3 regions of the Paenibacillus sp. tmac-D7 genome follow, and region 2 is predicted to be linked to each of the others. Evidence: riboswitches for the same ligand, from Rfam matches in the RefSeq annotation. Region 2 holds a riboswitch; each other region holds the start of a gene.
The links. A riboswitch is a leader RNA that binds a small molecule or an ion and turns the genes downstream of it on or off. The one in region 2 is predicted to bind cobalamin.

Region 1 (4,543 bases), on a different contig from region 2:
AACAGGAATTGGCCTGTTGGGTGCAGCGGGCGAAGCCAAGAAAGCGTCCCAAACAAACCGTTATTTTGGGGAACACCCCGGTCGATGCCGAACTGCTTATGGCTCTTACCCTCCTTAAGCGGACGCGCATCCAGACGGAATTTTCTTGCGCAGGCGTAAGTTTATTGGATGAACCTGAAGATCATTCGCTCTATGCGTATATAACCATCACCGGCTCGGCGACAGCGGATCGATTCGTACAGCTGGCCCTGACACGGATGAGACACCGTCTGCTTGTAACATGGGAGCCGCGCCGGAACCGGTACGATCTTTCTTCATTTTTTATCGGACACAACCGTTCTTTCTGCTTGCTGATGCAACGATGCGCGGAAATATTCGCTGAGCTTGAGGACGAGCAATCAAGGTAATTGGCAACTGTAGAGGAGGTGAACAGGATGAGGGTAATCGTAACATTGGCTTGCACGGAAACGGGAGATCGTAACTATACGACGACAAAAAACAAAAAGAATCAAACCGGACGATTGGAAATGCGCAAATATTGTCCGCGTCTCCAAAGACACACCTTACATCGGGAAACCAGATAAACATATTTCCTTGACTTATCAAAAATGTTTGTATATCATAAACGTACGCTTAATTTCCGGTTTTCGAATCGGAAAGCGGGGGAACCAATGTAATTGGGGCGAATCATGTAACGATGTAGGGAACCATCTTTCCCGAGCCCGGCAGCTAACCTCGTCAGCAGGAGATGGGTCTGCATTAACCTGCATCTATTGACCCGAGATCAGGGTCTTTTTGTTTGTTTGAAGACCCTTCGAATGACGATCGGTTATCGCCATGCTGCGATATCGTTCGTCTCGATCGGGTCTTTTTTGTTTTACTTGTTAAAAGAAAGCACAAATCGTTTATTCCAGGAAAAGGAGGGAACCAGATCAGGTCTGTGGTTTGAAAAAACTCGTAGTAGGAGGAGCAAATATGACACAGCCGAAATATATAACGGATATTGATAAGATACTGGAAATTCCTGAGGATGAAAGAAAGAAGCTTAAACCGATTACAGATAAGTTTGTATTTCGGGTGAACGACTATTATTTGAACCTGATTGATTGGGACGATCCTGAAGATCCGATCCGAAAGCTGGTCATCCCTAATGAAGGGGAGTTATCCGAATATGGGCGTTGGGATGCCTCCGATGAGGATACCAATTACGTAGTGCCGGGCTGCCAGCACAAATATCGGACTACGGCTCTCTTGCTGGTTTCTGAAGTATGCGGTGCATACTGCCGATATTGTTTCCGGAAGCGACTCTTTCGCAATGACGTTCATGAAGCGACGAAAGATATGGATCCCGGTCTAGCCTACATTGCGAGTCATCCGGAAATTAACAACGTGCTGCTTACCGGAGGAGATAGCTTGATTCTGGCAACAGCCAAATTGGAAAGCATCCTGAGCCGGTTAAGAGAAATCGACCATGTTAAAATTATAAGGCTCGGTTCGAAAATACCTGTTTTTAATCCGATGCGGATTTATGAAGACGAACGATTGCTGGAAGTCATCCGCCGTCATTCAAACGTAAACCAGCGGATTTATGTGATGGCGCATATCAATCATCCTCGCGAGATTACCGCCGAAGCCAAGAAAGGCTTTGAAGCTCTTCATCAAGCCGGCGCTATTGTTGTCAATCAGACGCCTATTCTTAGAGGGATCAACGATAACCCCGAACGATTGGCAGAGCTGCTGGATAAGCTGTCATGGGCCGGCGTAACCCCCTATTATTTCTTCGTCAATCGTCCGGTGGCCGGCAATCGCGAGTTCGTTCTGCCGCTGCAGCAAGTGTACCGAATCGTGGAAGAAGCCAAGGCGCGCACTTCAGGCTTAGGTAAAAGGGTGCGTCTATCCATGAGTCACACCTCCGGCAAAATCGAAATTCTGGCTATTGATAACGGAAAGGCCTATCTGAAATATCACCAGTCGCGGGATAACGAATACGGCAAGTTCATAGTGTTGGATTGCCCTGAAGATGCGGCATGGTTCGATGATCTGCCAGGTAGCGATCAATATTGGCAGAAGCCCCAAAAGAAAACCGATGAAGTTATTTCGGTGAATGAGCTCCCTGATCTGCCGCAAGCGCATGCTAGATGAACAACCACATAAGTCATGTAATAAAGCATCGCTGTGCTATATTCTAACTTGATATTAACAGGATAATAGGATAAGATCTTAATTAATTACAACTGAAAACCTGTGGGAACAAGGTGCTCTAGCCATAGCTAAAGCTTAATAGGGAAGTCCGGTGCAAAGCCGACGCGGTCCCGCCACTGTAACGGAGGAGTCTCAGCTATACTGCCACTGATCTTGATAAACGTGGATCGGGAAGGCCGCTGATGATGTGAATTCCGGAGCCAGGAGACCTGCCTGTTCTGACAACACTGCTTTAACCTACGGAAGATAGGAAAGTGTTAAAGACGAGCCGCTGCTTGTTCACATGCAATCATAGGCATCTTTTCCTTCTTTTTGTTGAGGTGAAGATGTCTTTTTTGCATGGTTTTTCATTTGGATCATCCTATGTGGAGTGAATCCGGCTTCACTACATCCTATTTTAGAAGAGGAGATGTGCAAAATGACGGCAGTACTGGCTAAAGGACCATTCCGGGCAGATCATGTAGGTAGTTTTTTAAGACCGGAGCGACTTAAACAGGCGCGTTTACAAAAGCAAAATGGGGAAATTACAGCAGAGCAATTGCGTATCATTGAAGATGAAGAAATCGTCCGGCTTGTTGACATGCAAAAAAAATTGGGCTTGGCCGCTGTGACGGACGGTGAGTTTCGACGCGCTTGGTGGCATTTCGATTTTCTATCGCAGCTTGTTGGTGTTGAGCTCTATGAAACGGAGCAAGGGATTCAATTTCAGGGTGTTCAAACCAAAGCTCACGGAGTGAAAGTAACAGGTAAAGTAGATTTTCATAACCATCCTATGATCGAGGATTATAAATTCCTTCATCAAATTGCAGGCAAGCATGTTGCTAAATTTACAATTCCTAGTCCGAACATGTTATTTTTTAGAGGGCATATTGAAGAAGACGTTTATCCGAATTATGATGAATTTTTTAATGATTTGATCGCAGCTTATCAAAAAGCGATTCAGGCTTTCTACGATGCTGGTTGCCGCTATTTACAATTGGATGATACCTCGTGGTCCGTATTTTTCTCCGAGAAAGGTCAGGAACAAATTGCGGCAAGAGGCTTTTCTGCGGAACAATTAGCACAGCTGTTCACCAGGGCTATTAACGAATCGATAGCCAATAAGCCGGAAGATATGAAGATTACGATGCACATATGCAGGGGCAATTTTAAATCTACTTATGTGGCCAGTGGCGGGTATGATCGCGTATCCGAATTTATTTTTGGCAAACTCAAGGTAGACGGACTGTTTTTAGAATTTGATGATGAGCGATCCGGCGGATTTGAACCTTTACGTCATGTAAATAGAAAGGATATCCAACTTGTATTAGGATTAATCACGTCCAAATTCGGTGAACTGGAAAATCCGGAGCGTATCAAAGCAAGAATTCATGAAGCTGCCCAGTATGTAAGCTTGGATCAGCTCTGCTTAAGCCCCCAATGCGGTTTTGCTTCAACGGAAGAAGGCAATCTTCTCACGGAAGAGGAGCAGTGGGACAAAATACGTCTTGTCGTTAATATTGCACAAGACGTTTGGAATTAATACGGGAATGGTGTGACAAAACCTTGAGAAATCAAGGTTTTTTATTTTTTTCCAAATAATAGTCCGATTGAGGAGTCAACCGTCAATCATAATTTTTATCTCTTTAACGAAAAATAAATAACAATAATTTTAAATTAAGGAGTCCGATAATGCGATGTTGAAAATTTTGCTTTCTTTGGCTTACTTGATCATCGTTATTTCTTTGATCGCTTCCATTGTATTGATCCGGAGGCAGCGAACCAAAGAAATGGATAAAGGAGTGAATCCCACTTCAGTCAAGCATTACTTCATCGCTAACCCCATGATGATAGCTTATGTGCTGTTTCCGATTGTTCTTGCGATCGGAGCCGCTATTTGGATGTATTATTTTTATTAACGCGGAGGACTAACATGGAGAGAAATAAGTATTATGTATCGGTTCAATCCAGGTCGATCATGTCTAATCAAGGCGATGCCGCCTATGAATTAGAAATCGAGGCAACCGACGAAGAAATTAAGCAGCTTCAGGAGTTGTTTGAAGTCGAGGAAGATTTCGAGATAGACACTTTTTGGAGAGCGCATGCGGCAGGCATTCCTTATCATTACGACCAGGCCAACGTCGGATACGATATGGCCTTACAAGAAATCTATCGAAAAATTCACGCTTTAGGGACGAAGGAAACGAAAGATCAAATTGAAAAAATGCAAATTTTGAATCAATCTTTAACCGGAAAGAGGGACTAGGGTCCCTCTTTTTTAGTCAGGAAAGCGTTAAAAACAAGCAGTAGACTCTATTCCGGAATATCCGGAAAAAGGTCTATTTTTTTTGCACATATGATT
Region 2 (4,543 bases):
GTCCTCGTAAGTCGTATGTAAGATCAACTGCTGCTCCGGGTCTTGAAACACAAGACCGACTTGCCGGCGAAGCCGCTGCAGGTCTTCGTTCTTATAAACGTAAGGCGCATCCTTCCAAAGCATCGTTCCGGACTTCGGCCGGTGAATACCGACGGCATGCAGGAAGAACGTAGATTTGCCCGAGCCGTTAGGTCCGCAAATTGCCGTACGTTTTCCTTCAGGTATACGTATATTCAGCTGACGCAGAGAGGGCGTTTGAGTGCCCGGGTACGTGAACGTGACATCTGAAGCTTCCAATATCGGCTTCATCCTCTCACACTCCCCCCACTCGAAGCCAAATACTGAGCAGCGCGAGCGTCGCAGCACCGAGAATGCCTTCGGCTCCGTAACGTCCTGGAATCGGCTTAGGTTCGTAAGGCATAAAGTGAAGCTCTCCGGTAAATCCCCGCGACATAAGACCCTGTGACAACCCCCGATAACGGTGCATCGTCTTGGCAAACAGCTGTACGAGCAAGGCCGCGACGTCCCGCAGCGTGCGCCAGAAGCCTGCGTGTCCGCCCCGTGCCCGCTGCGCGGCGATCATTCCTTGTGCGGCATCCGAAAGGTGGAACAAGAACCGGTAGGTAATCACCATCAGCTCAAGCACGGCTTGAGGCATGCGAAGCCGCTTCATCACCTGCATCAATTCCGGGAACGGAATCGTGAAGACGATGAACAGCAAACACGCTTCACAGGCGGCTATCCGCACGAACACTTCCACCGCCTGAACCAAGGCCGCCGGTGAAATATACAACCACCCGCGAAATACCGGAACAGCCAGCAGCGCATCCGGCCGGACGCTTGCGGCGGACGAAGCCGCCTCGATTACCCACGCCGGCAAGCTGGTCACATAAAAGAAGCACGATGCGCCGAACAACCAGCTGTACGTCTTTAACGGGATACCCGCGTAACCGACCGTCCAGACCAGCATCCAACAGAAGATCACAGCCTGAACCGCAGGCTGCGCCGCATACGCAAGCGTCAGCAGCACGGCCGTAAATCCGCATTTCCACATCGGGGAAACGTGCCGCAGCTTATTGGTATACGACAAGCTATCGATCGTATGGATCATCGGTTTTTAGATTTCGCGGCGTTTCCTTTATAAAGCCCGACCGTATACCCGATCACGGCAGCGCCGACGGCGGCCTGCAAAGCGAACAGCATGCTCTCGGTTTCCGCAGGCGGCTCCAGCAGCGGAGCAAACCAAGGCTCGTAGGCCGGCGACAGCTGGCGGATCATATCCTCGGCCGCCCCGTCGGCTCCCCCGAATTCTCCGTCGACAAGAAGCAGCGGAAGCGTGCTCAGCAGCACGACGCCGGCGATAAGCAGCCCGTTTTTCATCCTTTTGGTCATGAATGATCGACTCCTTTCGTTGTATGCCGCACAACCGACAAAGCTTCGGCATGGTGCAACCGCAGCCAGTTCCAGACAAGCACAGTCAACAGTCCTTCGCTAATCGCAAGCGGTACTTGCGTGATGGCGAAAATACCCGAAAATTTCATGAACGAGGCGGCAACGCCCCCTTCTGCAGCAGGGAACGCCAGAGCCAGCTGCACGGAAGTTACCAAATACGTCGACAAATCGGCTAGAGCGGCTGCCGTGAAGACGGCCCACACTTCTTTACCCGTCGTCTTCACCATGAATTTGTAGGCGAAGAACCCGACGATCGGGCCGGCAACCGCCATCGCAAACGCATTGGCTCCCAGCGTCGTCAATCCCCCGTGTGCGAGCAGCAAAGCCTGGAACAGCAGAACGATCGAACCGAGCACGCTCATCGGCAGCGGCCCGAACATCACGGTGCCGAGACCGGTTCCGGTCGGATGAGAGCTGCTGCCTGTAACCGAAGGAAGCTTCAAGGCGGACAGTACGAACGTGAACGCAGCCGCCAGACCGAGCAGCAGCTTCAATTCCGGCGACGTCTTCGTGATCCGGGCAATGGCGCGGACGCCGAGCACGAAGAACGGGATAAACACCGCCCACCAGAAGATCGCCCATCCTGGCGGCAAGAATCCCTCCATGATGTGCATCGCATTAGCAGATTGCGGCTCGTTCACGACAAAATAAACGATAAATCCGATGATAACCGCGATCATTGACAAGACTTTGGATGATTTCATTTAATCTCCTCCCATGAATTTGTGCAACAAAAAAAGCATTCCCAACCGTAGACGGTTAGAAATGCTTCTTATCCTGATAAACTTTCGGAACGAAAGGGGCCATTCACCCTCCGTACGAAAACCGATCGCAGCAGCTTCCTAACACCTCCCTATCGTCCGTAGGTATATCAGTGTCGTCAGAACAGGCAGGTCTCCTGGCTACCAGCATCGACGCCCGCAAGCTGCCTTCCCGATCTGGTTGCGAATCAGTGGCTTCGTGGCTGCGAACTACGCTGTTACAGTGGCGGGACCGCATCGGATTTGCACCGAACTTCCCTATTAAGCTTCAACCTGAAGTTGAAGCACCTGTTCCCACAATATGCACTTGTGTAAGACTAGCCTTAATGTACACGAACCTGCCTGTGAATTCAACCCCCATATCTAACCGATTTCCTGCAATTGTGATAAAATAACGGGTACAGCGATCGGTTCAAGCAGCTGTCAACCAACAAAACAATACATAATTATAATTATGTTAACTAATTGCTGAATACAGGCAGTTAAGGAGCGTGGCCCGATGAACGTAATCAAAGTCAAAGACCGTTTGGAGCTGGAGAAAAAAATCCCGCTGATGCCCTGGTACGTGGAGAAATTCATTAATTATAAACTGCCCGACTTGTCTCCCTCTTCCCTGCTCGAATATGTGAGGGATTACGAGACATTCTTCGGCTGGCTGCTCGCCGAAGGGTTGAGTACGGCCGGACAAATGAAAGATGTGCCGCTCCTCGATCTCGAGCGGCTGCATATGGAGAGCATCGATCATTACAAGATGTTCCTCGCCATGCGCAAAACGAACGCCAATTCGAAAACGACCATTTCCCGCAAGCTGTCCTCGCTGCGCTCGTTGTTTCATTATTTGAGTCAAATCGCCGAGGACGAGAATTTCTACCCGCTGCTCAAGCGCAATGTCATGGCGAAGGTGGAAATTAAACGGACGCATAAACCGAAAGACTCGGCGGCCAAGCTCGAAGGCAAGCTGCTGCAGGAGGCGGAGATCGCCGAGTTTATCGACTATGTGAAGACGGGCTACGGCCAAGACGTGGCATCGAACAAGCAGGCGACCTATGCTTACGAGATCAATAAAACACGCGATGCCTGTCTCGTGAGCCTCATCCTCAACTCCGGACTGCGCGTGTCGGAGGTCGTTAACCTGAACGTCGAGGACGTCGATTTGAAGAAGAAGCTTATTTATGCGTTCCGCAAAGGCAAGAACGACGAGACGTTCAAAACGCCCGTCTATTTCCGGCAGGACGCGGTAGATGATCTGGCCTGTTATTTGGAGCTTCGCAGCTCTGTCTACAAAGCGCCGAAACGCGAGAAGGCGCTCTTCCTTGCTTTGGCTAACGGCAAACAGGAAGGCGAGCGTATGACCAAACGGGCGATTCAGGAAATGGTGATCAAATATGCCAAAAGATTCGGCAAACCTTACTTATCGGTTCATAAACTGCGCCATTCGTTCGCGACGGACTATTACTTGCGCAACGATCTGTACAAAACGCAGGAGCAGCTCGGTCACGCCTCGCCCGAAACGACACAAATTTACGCCCATCTAACCGATAAAACAATGTCTGAAGCGATCGACAAAGAGAAGAAGGACGGGATATCCGGTGCGTCTTGACGCCCGGAATTCCCGTCCTTCTTCGTCTGCTTAAGGCCCTTTGCTTACCCAGAACGATACATTGTCGCCTTTCTGGAGCGGAGTGCCCGGCGCAGGACTTTGACGAAACACCGTATTTGCCGAATGCGGGTTTTTCTCCATATAAAACTGGTACCGAAGACCGGCGGCCAGCGCCTGTTTCTCCGCTTCTTCTTTGCTTAGACCGACCAGCTGCGGCGCTGTGACGGCTTGACCTTCTCCGGGTTGCGCCTCCGACGATGACTGAGGCTCAGCCGGTGTCGCGGGTACCGGGTTCGCTGCGGACGGCGTCTCCGGCAAAGCGGAGCTCTGGCCCGATTTCGCGGCGGTTTGCTGCGAGTCCGGAGACTTCCGGCCGATCCCGAGCTCCATAAACAATAGAAACACGCCGACCGCGGTCACGGCCGCCACCGTAAACAAGGCCATGCCGATCAGCGATTTTTTCCAAAAACCGCCGCTCTTAGCTTCTTCCACTTCTTCCACTTCTTCCTCTTCTTCGACGATCTCATCCTTTACGGTTGAACGAACGAGCTCATCCTTGGCCGGTACCGCTGCATGCTCCCGTTTGATCGCGAAGCGCACCTCTTCTTCCTTGTCCGGCATCCCGGCTGCCCCATCCGGCGCCGCCTGTCCGGACAGCTGGCCTAACTGCATGATGAACGACGATAAGGTATGCTGGCCCCTCCATGCACGTCCGAGAAGAACGAGCAAT
Region 3 (4,543 bases), on a different contig from region 2:
AATTGGTCAGCAAAGCCTTGGGCCAGCTCATCATTATCATCCTCAAATATTCCTGCGCAAGTGTAACCTAATTCCAGCATTTCGCTGATAAATATTCCAATATGCGCATGCTGACAGCCTATAATGGCAAACCGGCGTGAATTCATGCGGGGAATACTGCACGAGCGTAAAGGAGACGGCGCTGACAGCGAGCAGCAGCGCGATGAGCTTGACCCCTTTGTTTAGTACAAACCGGCCTGCCGCCAGAACGGCGTTCCCCCCTGCCCTTGACTTTCGTCGCGTCAGGAGTTCCATCGCCATTCCTCAATGTTGTCGGTTACCGGCCATCCGTGTCCGTGCGGATGAATCTTCTGCTTGCCGATATCGAGGCCCAGCTTCACCAGATACAAGTGGTCCAGGTTCACGAGCCAGGCCCAAGGCGCATCCCCCTGCGCGCTCAAGCCGGTTTGGCCGTCCCACTGGGCTTTTTTCCACAGATTCCAGGCGTCTTTCTCATGGATCGCCTTCAAAGCCTGATTCATGTAAGCCTCAACGGCCGGATTGTGGTAAAATCCGGGATTGTAATAATCGACGCCGCTGAACTTGCTGCTGTACACATTGTACATTTCCACCGGATCGTGGCTTCCCCAGCCGAAGAGAACCGCATTCGCATGCATTTGCTTGCCAATGTCATCCCAGCTTTTCCCTTCCACCTTGACTTGAATGCCAAGCGGCTTGAGCGAATCGGCTGCGGCGAGAGCAAGTGACTGGCGGGTGACGTCGCTTGACGGGTAGATGAGGGTAAACTCGGCCTTCAGAGCGCCTTTCTCCACGATGCCGTCGCCGTTCGTATCCTTCCATCCGTCGTCCGCAAGCAGCTGCTTCGCCGCATTCATATCGCCGTCTTGAATGACGGCCTCGGCATTAAACCAGGGCAGCCCGTCATTAATCGAATACGCGGGCGTGCCGTGTCCCTCCAAGACGCCTTGAACCAGCGCCTTGCGGTCCAGCGCCAGATTGATCGCCTTGCGGATCGACAATTCCGCGGTGACATCGTTGCCGACCGGATATCCTTCTTTCGTTTGGCCGCCCGATTTTACGTAGGGAAACATGATTCCGCGGTTGTCCACCGTATGTATAGCTTGAAGCTGCATGCCGCTCACCTGCTGTTTGCTGAACGCCGCAGGGATGGCCGCCATATCGACCGTTCCGGCTTTGGCGGCGGCGAAAGCCGCATCCTCGGCAAGAAACAGGAATGTGATTTTCTTGAAGTAGGGCTTCGTCCCGTAATATTCGGGATTCGGCTCGACGATCAGCTGCTGCCCTTGATCCCATTGCACTAGCTTATAAGGGCCGGAGCCGACCGGTTTTTTGGCATAATCGCTGCCGTGCGCATGCTTCGGAACAATACCTGTGCTCACAAGCATCTGGGCGAAGGTCGATTGCGGTTCCTTCAATGAAAACTTGACCGTATGCTCGTCCGCCGCCGCCACATCCTTGACATTGCTTAAATCGATGGCAGAGCCGCTGCGGCTGCGGTTTGGAACGTATACTGAACGTCGGCGGCCGTTAACGGATGCCCGTCGGAAAATTTGACATCCTTCCGCAGCTTCACCGTCCAGTCCAGACCGTCCCCGCTGACCTCATAGCCCGTTGCAAGATCGTTGACGATATTCAAGCTGCTGTCGCGCTTGAGCAGCGTGCTTTGAAACAACGGAGATCCGTAGCGCCCCCATCCCGTTGTCGGATCGAAGCCTCCCTCGGCTCGCCGCCTATCGCAAGAACAAGCTCCTCCTTCGGGGCGGCCGCCTGCTCGGTCTTGGCCCGGGTGCAGCCGCTGATGCAAAGCGCTGCCACTAACAGCATCATTAGCGTCCATCGTAAACACATTTTTAAACTCAAACACTCCTTCGAATTAAGTTGTTAACGTGTGCAGTAGCACGTTTCATGTATATAGTAGCACTTGCATAGCGTAGCACATGAAACCAATTTCTGTCACTACAATTGTGCTATTATTTTTAAACTTTGTGTTACAACAACCGCTGCTCTGCCTCTTCTCCGCTTGTTCATAAAAAAGGTTTGAATAAACCTAAGAAATATTGTACTATTACTCGGTATTCGATAATTGAATCATGTGGAAATAGGTGCTCCGGACCGGTCGTTATGCCGGGCGGAGCTTAAAAGGGAAGTTCGGTGAAATGCCGACGCGGTCCCGCCACTGTAACAGAGGAGTCGAACGTCACCCGGCGCCACTAATCCTTCGGATTGGGAAGGCCGACGCAAGACGATGATTCTGGAGCCAGGAGACCTGCCTATTTTGACAGCACTGCTTTTACCTACGGGAGATAGGGAGGTGTTAAAGATGGCAGCCGCCGTACAAACAATCGGGAGGCATCTTTACCCTTGACTTTTACTGGGTAAAGATGCCTTTTTTGCATGGGAAAGCACCGCTTATGAAAACAAATGAACTGGAGGAATACCTATGAACCGAGCATTAAGCAGCAACCTGGGATATCCGCGAATCGGCGGCGGGCGCGAATGGAAAAAAGCGCTTGAGGCCTTCTGGGCCGGAAAGCTGCAGGAGACGGAGCTGGTCAGCCGCATGGAAGAAATACGGCTCAACCATCTTCGCACCCAGCAGGCGAGCGGCATCGACTTGATCCCTGTCAACGATTTCACCTTCTACGACCACATGCTGGATACGGCAGCGATGTTCGGGCTCGTGCCCGGCCGCTTCGGTTACGAAGGCGGCGAAGTGCCGCTGAGCACCTATTTCGCGATGGCCCGCGGCAGCGAGGGCGCCCCGGCCTGCGAGATGACCAAATGGTTTAACACCAACTACCACTACATTGTGCCGGAGCTGAACGGCGCCGAGCCGCAGCTGACCGTGAACAAACCGCTCCTGGCCTACCGGGAAGCCAAACTCCGTCTCGGCATTGAAGGCAAGCCCGTCCTGATCGGGCCATACACGTTCCTGAAGCTGTCCAAGGGCTACAAGACCGAGCACTTCGATAAGCTGCTGGAGCGGTTCGTGCCTTTGTATGCCCGCATATTGAGCGAGCTTGAGCAGGAAGGCGCGCAATGGGTGCAGATCGATGAGCCGATTCTTGCGACCTCATTAACGGAAGCCGATATGGAGCGGCTCGCATTCGTTTACAAGAAGCTGAACGAAGCGGCCCCACGTCTTAAGCTGATGCTGCAAACGTACTTCGACGCCGTCGATCTGTATGAACAAATCGTTACGCTGCCGGTTCAAGGCATTGGCCTCGACTTCGCTCACGGGCTGGACAAAAACAGCGAGCATTTGCTGCAATATGGATTTCCTGCAGATAAGAGGCTTGGCGTCGGCTTGATCGACGGACGAGGCATTTGGCGTTCCGATCTGGACGCGCGGCTCCGGCTGCTCCACACGTTGTCCCCGATCGTCCCGTATGAGAGAATGATGATCCAGCCAAGCTGCAGCCTGCTTCATGTTCCGGTCACGGCCGCACATGAAACGAAGCTGGAGCCTACGCTGCGGAACGCACTTGCGTTCGCAAACGAGAAGCTCGAGGAGCTCGTACTATTGACCCGAGCCGTGAACGAAGGTCCCGCGGCAATCGCAGCCGAGCTGGAACAAAGCCGTCAAGCGGTTCAGGAGCTCAACGCCTCCCCTTCCCGAAACAACGAACGGGTGCAGTCCGAAACGAGCCGGATCGCCCTCCAGCCGTCCGAGCGAAGCCGGCCCTTTGCGGAGCGGCGTGCCGTTCAGCAGAGCAAGTGGAACTTGCCGTTCCTGCCCACGACTACGATCGGCAGCTTCCCGCAGACGCTCGAAGTGAGACAGGCCCGGAAACATTGGAGAAGCGGCGAATGGAGCCAGGAGCAGTATGAAGCCTTTATCCGGGAACAAATTCGGACCTGGATCGCTTTGCAGGAGGAATTGGATCTGGATGTGCTCGTTCACGGTGAATTTGAACGGACGGATATGGTGGAATTTTTCGGCGAGAAACTGGACGGTTTTGCGTTCACGTCGAACGGCTGGGTACAGTCCTACGGCTCCCGCTGCGTGAAGCCGCCTGTCATATACGGCGACGTGGAATTCACAAAGCCGATGACGGTCGATGAAACCGTCTATGCGCAGAGCTTGACCGCTAAACCGGTCAAAGGCATGCTGACGGGCCCGATTACCATTCTGAACTGGTCCTTCGTCCGGGACGATATCCCGCGGGAGACGGTGGCCTATCAGATCGCTTTGGCGCTTCGCCGCGAAGTGGAAGCGCTCGAACGCGCCGGTGTGGAAATGATCCAGATGGACGAGCCTGCACTTCGCGAGGGGCTGCCGCTGAAGCGGGAAGATTGGCAGAAGTATCTGGAGTGGTCGGTGCTTGCCTTCCGGCTGGCTACATCGACGGTCAAGGATACGACGCAAATCCATACGCATATGTGCTACTGCGAGTTTCACGATATTATCGATTCGATCCGTGCCCTGGATGCGGACGTCATCTCCATCGAGACGTCCCGCAGCCACGGCGAATTGATGCACAGCTTCGAGGAGCACACCTACGATCACGGCATCGGTCTT

Region 1: another riboswitch for cobalamin. It lies ahead of FKP33_RS03685 (5-methyltetrahydropteroyltriglutamate--homocysteine S-methyltransferase); the one in region 2 lies ahead of FKP33_RS09665 (energy-coupling factor ABC transporter permease).
Region 3: another riboswitch for cobalamin. It lies ahead of metE (5-methyltetrahydropteroyltriglutamate--homocysteine S-methyltransferase); the one in region 2 lies ahead of FKP33_RS09665 (energy-coupling factor ABC transporter permease).

The regions. Positions count from the first base shown of each region.
Region 1 is NZ_VIDW01000003.1:202,687-207,229, forward strand. It holds gene FKP33_RS03670 (hypothetical protein) at 1-407, shown strand, start outside; gene rpmG (50S ribosomal protein L33) at 435-584, shown strand; cyclic di-AMP (ydaO/yuaA leader) riboswitch at 621-757, shown strand; gene FKP33_RS03680 (KamA family radical SAM protein) at 976-2,142, shown strand; cobalamin riboswitch at 2,236-2,433, shown strand; gene FKP33_RS03685 (5-methyltetrahydropteroyltriglutamate--homocysteine S-methyltransferase) at 2,621-3,724, shown strand; gene FKP33_RS03690 (hypothetical protein) at 3,879-4,100, shown strand; gene FKP33_RS03695 (hypothetical protein) at 4,115-4,447, shown strand.
Region 2 is NZ_VIDW01000010.1:91,294-95,836, forward strand. It holds gene FKP33_RS09650 (energy-coupling factor ABC transporter ATP-binding protein) at 1-309, opposite strand, end outside; gene cbiQ (cobalt ECF transporter T component CbiQ) at 314-1,111, opposite strand; gene FKP33_RS09660 (energy-coupling factor ABC transporter substrate-binding protein) at 1,108-1,392, opposite strand; gene FKP33_RS09665 (energy-coupling factor ABC transporter permease) at 1,389-2,156, opposite strand; cobalamin riboswitch at 2,324-2,520, opposite strand; gene xerS (tyrosine recombinase XerS) at 2,713-3,813, shown strand; gene FKP33_RS09675 (PASTA domain-containing protein) at 3,844-4,543, opposite strand, start outside.
Region 3 is NZ_VIDW01000003.1:174,669-179,211, reverse strand. It holds gene FKP33_RS03590 (Gfo/Idh/MocA family protein) at 1-146, opposite strand, end outside; partial or broken gene FKP33_RS03585 (ABC transporter substrate-binding protein) at 282-1,848, opposite strand; cobalamin riboswitch at 2,105-2,309, shown strand; gene metE (5-methyltetrahydropteroyltriglutamate--homocysteine S-methyltransferase) at 2,462-4,543, shown strand, end outside.